3 regions of the Paenibacillus sp. J22R232 genome follow, and region 1 is predicted to be linked to each of the others. Evidence: riboswitches for the same ligand, from Rfam matches in the RefSeq annotation. Region 1 holds a riboswitch; each other region holds the start of a gene.
What was found. Region 1 has a riboswitch for cyclic di-AMP ahead of AC0YN3_RS00070 (APC family permease). Riboswitches for the same ligand answer to the same signal wherever they lie in the genome.
Positions count from the first base shown of each region.

Region 2: it holds a riboswitch for cyclic di-AMP, as region 1 does, so the genes downstream of both, AC0YN3_RS09895 (TrkH family potassium uptake protein) here and AC0YN3_RS00070 (APC family permease) in region 1, are expected to answer to the same signal.
Region 3: it holds a riboswitch for cyclic di-AMP, as region 1 does, so the genes downstream of both, AC0YN3_RS30585 (C40 family peptidase) here and AC0YN3_RS00070 (APC family permease) in region 1, are expected to answer to the same signal.

Region 1 covers NZ_JBWDNK010000001.1:13,692-15,961, reverse strand. The annotation lists gene AC0YN3_RS00070 (APC family permease) at 1-930, opposite strand, end outside; cyclic di-AMP (ydaO/yuaA leader) riboswitch at 1,059-1,218, opposite strand; gene AC0YN3_RS00065 (hypothetical protein) at 1,513-1,941, opposite strand; gene AC0YN3_RS00060 (GIY-YIG nuclease family protein) at 2,156-2,270, shown strand, end outside.
Region 2 covers NZ_JBWDNK010000002.1:793,755-796,024, reverse strand. The annotation lists gene AC0YN3_RS09895 (TrkH family potassium uptake protein) at 1-1,120, opposite strand, end outside; cyclic di-AMP (ydaO/yuaA leader) riboswitch at 1,213-1,417, opposite strand; gene AC0YN3_RS09890 (lysostaphin resistance A-like protein) at 1,663-2,270, shown strand, end outside.
Region 3 covers NZ_JBWDNK010000022.1:18,635-20,904, reverse strand. The annotation lists gene AC0YN3_RS30590 (hypothetical protein) at 17-601, shown strand; cyclic di-AMP (ydaO/yuaA leader) riboswitch at 961-1,112, shown strand; gene AC0YN3_RS30585 (C40 family peptidase) at 1,116-1,592, shown strand; gene AC0YN3_RS30580 (FAD-binding domain-containing protein) at 1,752-2,270, shown strand, end outside.

The sequences.
Region 1 (2,270 bases):
AAATAGAATGAGTGCGGTTACCCCCTGAATGACGTAGTAGATAACGCCTCTTCCGAATGTTGCATTCGCGATTTGCGATACGACCGTTTCTTTCTCATTGGGCATAATGCCGTACCAATAAGCCAGCAAGCTAATGCCGATAAACATCGCGCCTAGAATCGTTCCCATCATGATCAGCGTCTTTGCTGCATTGCGCTCGGCCGGTTGCTTGAAATTCGGTATCGCATTAGACATCGCCTCAACGCCTGTTAAAGCAGAACAGCCGGAGCTGAAAGCCTTCAATAACAAAAACAAGCTGATGTTCGATACCGTTGCGCCAAGCTCTGGAACGGCTGCATGCGCGCCGCCAGCCATAAACTTAACAACACCTGAAATGATAAGTATAAAGATGGCAATAACAAACAGGTATACCGGCATGGCAAGCACGGAGGCCGACTCTGTAATTCCCCTGAGGTTAATGATCGTCAGTAAAACAATCATGACTAATGCGATGGCAACCCGGTGGTCATGCAGCGACGGAAAAGCTGAAGTGATCGCGTCCGTTCCGGCAGACGTGCTGACCGCAACCGTCAGGATATAATCCACGAGGAGCGAGCCCCCTGCCAGCAAGCCCGTAGAAACGCCGAGATTGTCCTTCGCTACGATGTATGCCCCTCCGCCGGCCGGGTACGAGAATATCGTTTGCCGATACGATAAAATAAGCACCAGCAAAAGTCCTAATACTGCTATCGATATGGGAATCGAATACCACACCGCCGCAAATCCGGCAACCATCAATACTAACAATATTTGTTCTGTTCCATATGCAACAGATGATAGTGCATCGGAAGAAAGGACCGCGAGCGCCTTCAGCTTGCTAAGCTTCTCCCCTTCGATTTCCGAGCTTTTCATCGGACGCCCGATCAGAATCCGTTTGAACCTGCTAACCATGTTGACTCCCCATTCCTTAACCTTAGGTGTTAATTGCTTGCTTCCTCGTTTAACGGCAACAAAAAAAAGCCGCAGGAAAGTAAGGACTCTCCCGCAGCTTTCCAAAAAAAATGGGTAGGCTGGCGTTAAGTTCCTCTCTTGGACGCTTACGAGGTTAGCTGACGGATTCGGGCGCAAAAGTCGCCCTACGGTTGGAGTACACCAACCGATTCACCCCTGAGCACGGACCAATTGGATCCCGCTCTTTGGTTCCCCCGATTCTTTTTCAGAATTCAGCGATTAAGGATTGTAGCAATCAATCGTTTGCAATGATCACGCTCTGAATCTTACTCCTCTGGAAAGCCATTGTAAACGAGCATAAATGGCTAAATTAATTTAAATTGGAATACCGCGCATTCATTTAACCGCTTACATCATCATGAACCTTTCCGTATCACGGTTATGCTCTTGTTATCTTCGCTTTATGACAATCAAGCGGCGCGGGTTATGCATTGCGCCGCTGATGGAACGACTGCATAGTTTCAAATCGGGTTCCTTTTAGAGCACTACAAAAAAAAAGCAGCCATCGAGGCTGCTTTTCCATTAACCCTTTTGAATTTTAAAATGAAACTCCCACTTCGCAACATTCCCTGAAAATCTTCCCCGGTTTTCTACAACCGAAACTTCTAGCGTCTTATTCACCGCTTTTGTACCGATTGCCGATACTTTAACGCTTGCGTCCGTGGCACCGTCGTCTGGGTATTTATCCTGTTCCTGTGCTTCTGCCCGCAGCTTAATGAGATCGGACGCCTTAAGATTGAGGACCAGCGTCTCGCCCTCCTTCACTTCTTTCCCGTTTATCGTTGCTCCGCTCCACCATTCATTTCCGACACTGTTTTTCTCGATCAGCTCAGCGCTGACAAACGTTACCTTTATCTTGATCGTCTTGGCGGCTGCGGCAAGCAGCGGCTGTGTTGATAAAGAAAAGAGTAGAATGATGCTGATGAAGACCGAGGCAAGTTGTTTCTTCATTTTTGTAATCCCCTTTTTTATCTCTGTTATTCCAATATATTCTATCACGACTAATGGCACAGGTCTACGGACTCTATCCACTTTTCAATATACTTTTATGATTATGAGTAACCCTGCTATATCCTATCAATTGGCAACTCTCTTAAAAACAAGGAACACGGTGCAATGATGTCGAATTATGCCGGAAGAGAATCTATAAGGAGGAGGATGCTGCATGTCCTTTCCGTTCAAAGCTGCCGATTATCCTTCGGGTCCTGGCTGCTATCTCATGAAAAATGAGAATGGCCGGATTATATATATCGGCAAATCCAAAAACCTGAAAAGCCGGC
Region 2 (2,270 bases), on a different contig from region 1:
CCTCCGTCATGGAGAGAATCATCGTAACGATAATGACCAGCAGCAACGAAATTAAGGTAATTGTCAGTGCTTTGAATATCCGGTCCTTGCCGAGCCTGTAACGAAACAGCACGATATCCTCGCGCCCGCGGATCATCGCAATAACGGCACCAACCAAAGTAGCGAACGTCGTCGTTTTTATACCGCCGCCCGTTGATCCTGGGGATGCGCCAATAAACATGAGGATGATCGTGAAAAACATGGTCGCTTGCCTTAGCTGCGTATAATCGAGCGTATTCGCGCCAGCCGTCCTTGGCGTTACCGACTGGAAGAAGGAGGCTAATATTTTGCCGCCCCAATCCAATGAGCCCAGCGTTTTAGCATTTGAAAACTCAAATAGGAATATCACGATGGTGCCGACGGCTATTAGCGTTCCGGTCGTCGCGAGAACGACCTTGCTATGCAAGGATAGCCGTTTGTTTTTGCGGTATTCCATCAAATCCGACATGACAACGAATCCCAAGCCGCCGGTTATAATCAACAGCATCGCCGCTAGGTTCACGACCGCATCGTTGACATACAAGGTGAGACTGCGATAGTCACCAAAAATATCAAAGCCAGCGTTATTAAAAAGCGATACGGCGTGAAAAACACCAAAATAGATCGCTTTGCCAAGCGGCATATCGAGTGCAAAGCGAGACGCAAACAGCGCTGCTCCTATGAGTTCAATCGATAAAGAATAAATAATAACCCGCCGAATAAGCTTGACTATCCCCTCCATGCTCGACTGATTCATCGCTTCCTGAAGCAGCAGACGCTCGCGCAGCGAAATTTTTTTGCGAAGGACGAGCGCGATAAGCGTCGCCATCGTCATAAAACCCAAACCGCCAAGCTGGAAAAGGCACATTAAGATGACCTGGCCCGCCACAGAGAAATAGGTGCCTGTATCCACAACGACGAGCCCCGTCACGCAAGTTGCCGAGGTTGCCGTGAACAATGCGTCCATGAACGGCAAGCGCTCGCCAGACGCAGAAGCAAAGGGCATGGATAATAATAGAGCTCCCAGCAATATAATAAGCGCAAACCCGCTGACCAGTATGCGCGGGGGTGACCATTTCAACACGTTAAAGTCTACCTTCATCCATTGTCCTTCTTCTGCAGTGTGTCATTATGGAGCACTACCTATATTTAAGCATAAAAAAAAGCACTGAAACCCAAGTGCTCGTGCGATGAGTTCTGTTCCATTTACGCCTTCGAGGTTAGCTGACGGATTCGGGCCTGGACAGGCAGCCCTATTCTATCGATGAAGATTAAGTTTCACCGTAGAAATTCACCCCATGCCGCCGGATCAGAAGCGCTGCTGGCTGCAGCAGGCTGAACGATTCCGACAACTTTATGGTTCCCCCGATTTCCTTAGGAAATTCGGCTATGCTATTCGATTAGTATGACGTTAACGATTATAATCCCAAAGCAGTCACGATATAAAGCTTATATTAATGACAAACAAGCCGATTTTGGACCAAAAAAGGGCAAGTAGAAGCTACAGCATACATCAGGCTTGTCGGATATCGTTATTTCGCTTGATCTTGAGAGCAAACGTGCTTTTCTATTGGATAATTCAGGGATTGGTATGTTAAGGTAATGGAATACGTAACTTATAAAAAGGATAGTAGAGGTGAACCGATGATTGATTCAATTAAGTTAAATGAATGGAAACGTTTTCTATGGGCAGCGATTGCATGCTTTATTATTTTCGCGGCTGTTGAAATCGTACCGATGATTTTTTCCATTAGCAACGGTGATTTGAATACGAAGGTCATTGAGAAGGAAACGGCTGAAAGCAGGGCCTCCGTGTTCGCTGCGAAGCAATCAGGGCTCCAGGTGAAGTCCGCCAAGGCTGTCCATCAAACCGATAAAGTCATAAACGGCTACTTATCCAAGCACGAGCTCATCAAAGCCTATAGCGACAAATACGATCAAAGCTTCCCGACGGACACCTACCAAGTGGAACTGAAATTTGACGGGGGCGGAACGGGCTTCGTCTATGTACATATGCAAAGCGAGAAAATCGTAGCTTGGAACTTTATGCTCGACGGCCAATCTCTGTCCGATGCTGAGCTCAACAAGGAGGTTCCTGTTTTTCTGGCAGGCCAAAGCCTAGACGCGCAGTCATTCAAGGAGCAGGAATTGCTTGGGAACGGGGGATGGCATGGCGAAGCGCCGGCCGGTTACGCCATTGAAGAAGCCCTTCTAAGCATTCATATTAAAGGACAAAATATCAATGGCCAGAA
Region 3 (2,270 bases), on a different contig from region 1:
TGGAGGATAGACGCAAATGATGCGTAAAAAATTGGTAATCCTATCTATGGCCCTGCTCCTTGCCGGCGGTTCAATCGTTGCGGCAGACAAATTAATGCAGAAAGTTACGCTGCTTTACAATAATAAGCAATCGCCGGAAGACGGTCTTCTTGTCGACGACAAAGTGTATATCAACATTCGCTCGTTATCCGACTCCTTGCAGGCTTTTATCCAGTGGAAAGGCAGCGAAAAGAAGCTGGTCATCCAAAAACCGAATGTCCACATGTTTATGATGAACGAAAAAAGAACCATGTTCGGGCAAGTTGAAAAGGGAAGCATCCAGAAGTTCTTGGTACAAGCGCAAATCGACAATCTGAATGTAGCGATAACGGAATTCAAGGTCACGCTTACTGATCCTAACGATAAAGAAATAACGATCGACAGGCGCAGCCAAGCGGATGATGATTTCAAGGAATTTGTCGAGAAGGATACCTTCTGGTTCAGCTCCAAGCTTGTCTCATATGATTTCAAATACGCCGGAAGATACAAGCTCCGCTTCTGGATGGAACAGAAGAATGCCGAGCCTCAGCTGATATCAGAGAAAATCATCACGGCCAAATAGAACGCCTTACTCAAGCGAAAACTTACGAATCACAACAAAACCTCTGTTCATTCAGAGGTTTTTTGTATGAAAATTTTCTAATCTTTTTCTCGCAAATCATTCATTTACCGCCAATTGCGGGACTTTAGACTTGTCTACGCCATTCACAGCCGGAGGACAAATCGGTATATTTTACAAGGTATTCACATAATTAATGAAATTGAGTTAACTCGTTTAGTAAGAAAGAACTACTAATGATCGTTTATCTTACACAAAAAACGGTTAAACGAAGGAAATAGTCAAAAGGTTACATGAGAATTATTAGAATTTGCAATTAAAGGCAGGAGATCAATGAAAATAATCGAATAATTCTCAAGAGCAATAAAAAACGGCCTAATTCCCTATCGGGAAACGGGGGAACCACTCTGGGTGAATTGATTCCGACGTCTGATTTATCGCAGCGCCTGAGGAATCATAGGGAACCTTCAACCGAACCCCACAGCTAACCTCGTCGGCATTGGAAGGAGTTTCACAATTGAAAAAGATTACCGCAATACTCCTGGGTCTCGTTCTCGTGCTCGCTTTCCAAGCGGGAAGCGCTTTCGCAGACTCAAAACTGAACGGATTCATCAATGACGTTATTGGTAGTCCGTACAAAAGCGGCGGAACAACGTCGAGAGGTTTTGATTGCTCCGGTTTTACGAGCTATGTGTTCGATAAAATGGGCATCGATCTTCCACGCACATCCGGTTCGCAAGCAAAATCAGGCACGAAGGTCGCTAAGGCTGACCTAATTCCGGGAGATCTTGTGTTCTTCGACACAGTCGGTGGCAATAACAGCACCGTATCCCATGTTGGCATTTACATCGGAGACGGCAAGTTTGCACATTCTTCCTCCAGCCGAGGCGTTGTGACAGACAAACTTAGCTCCTCTTATTATGAAGACCGTTATGTGACAGCACGTCGTGTCATGGACGCGGATTCTTTCCAATCGTATGCCGACGCACAATAGAGCAACCTATCCCCTCTCTTAGAGAGCTGCAAAGGTAGACTCAATCAGCAAAGCCGCAGTTTTTTGTCCTCTGACGACAAATGACTTGCGGCTTTGCTGTTTCATTTCAAGCTGATTGCAGTAAGCATGCTGCCGCATTCAGGGAAGGAGAAATACCCGATGTATCTGTTTATTCACCGCAAGGATCTGCGTACCTCGGATTTGCGCGCTTTCGATTATATAAAAAGAAAACATACGCAAGGCATACATTTGCTGATCATAGACCCCATCCTCATCGGAGAGGGCCGGCTGACAAGCCATAGCGGCCGCAACTTTATGGCGCAAGCCGCTTCCTTGCTCTACAGCTATTCCAGCGCCGGGAAAGAGCTTCACGTGCTCTACGGCGATCCTGCTGCGATAACGGAGTCGCTCCTGCTTGCCCATCCTATCGAGGAGGTTATCGTCCATACGGACTATACCCCGTATTCTAGGCAGCGAGACGACCGGATCGGACAAACTGTTCGCCGCTTAGAGCGCCGATGGATGCCTATTGCCGACGCGCCGCTTGCCGATCTTGAAGCCTTCCCTGCATACGCAACGAGATCGGAACCATATAAGGTATTTACGCCATTCTACCGAAAGTGGAGCAGCTTTATGCTGGAGTCCTACAGCCCCATAGGCAGCACCACAATCAACGAC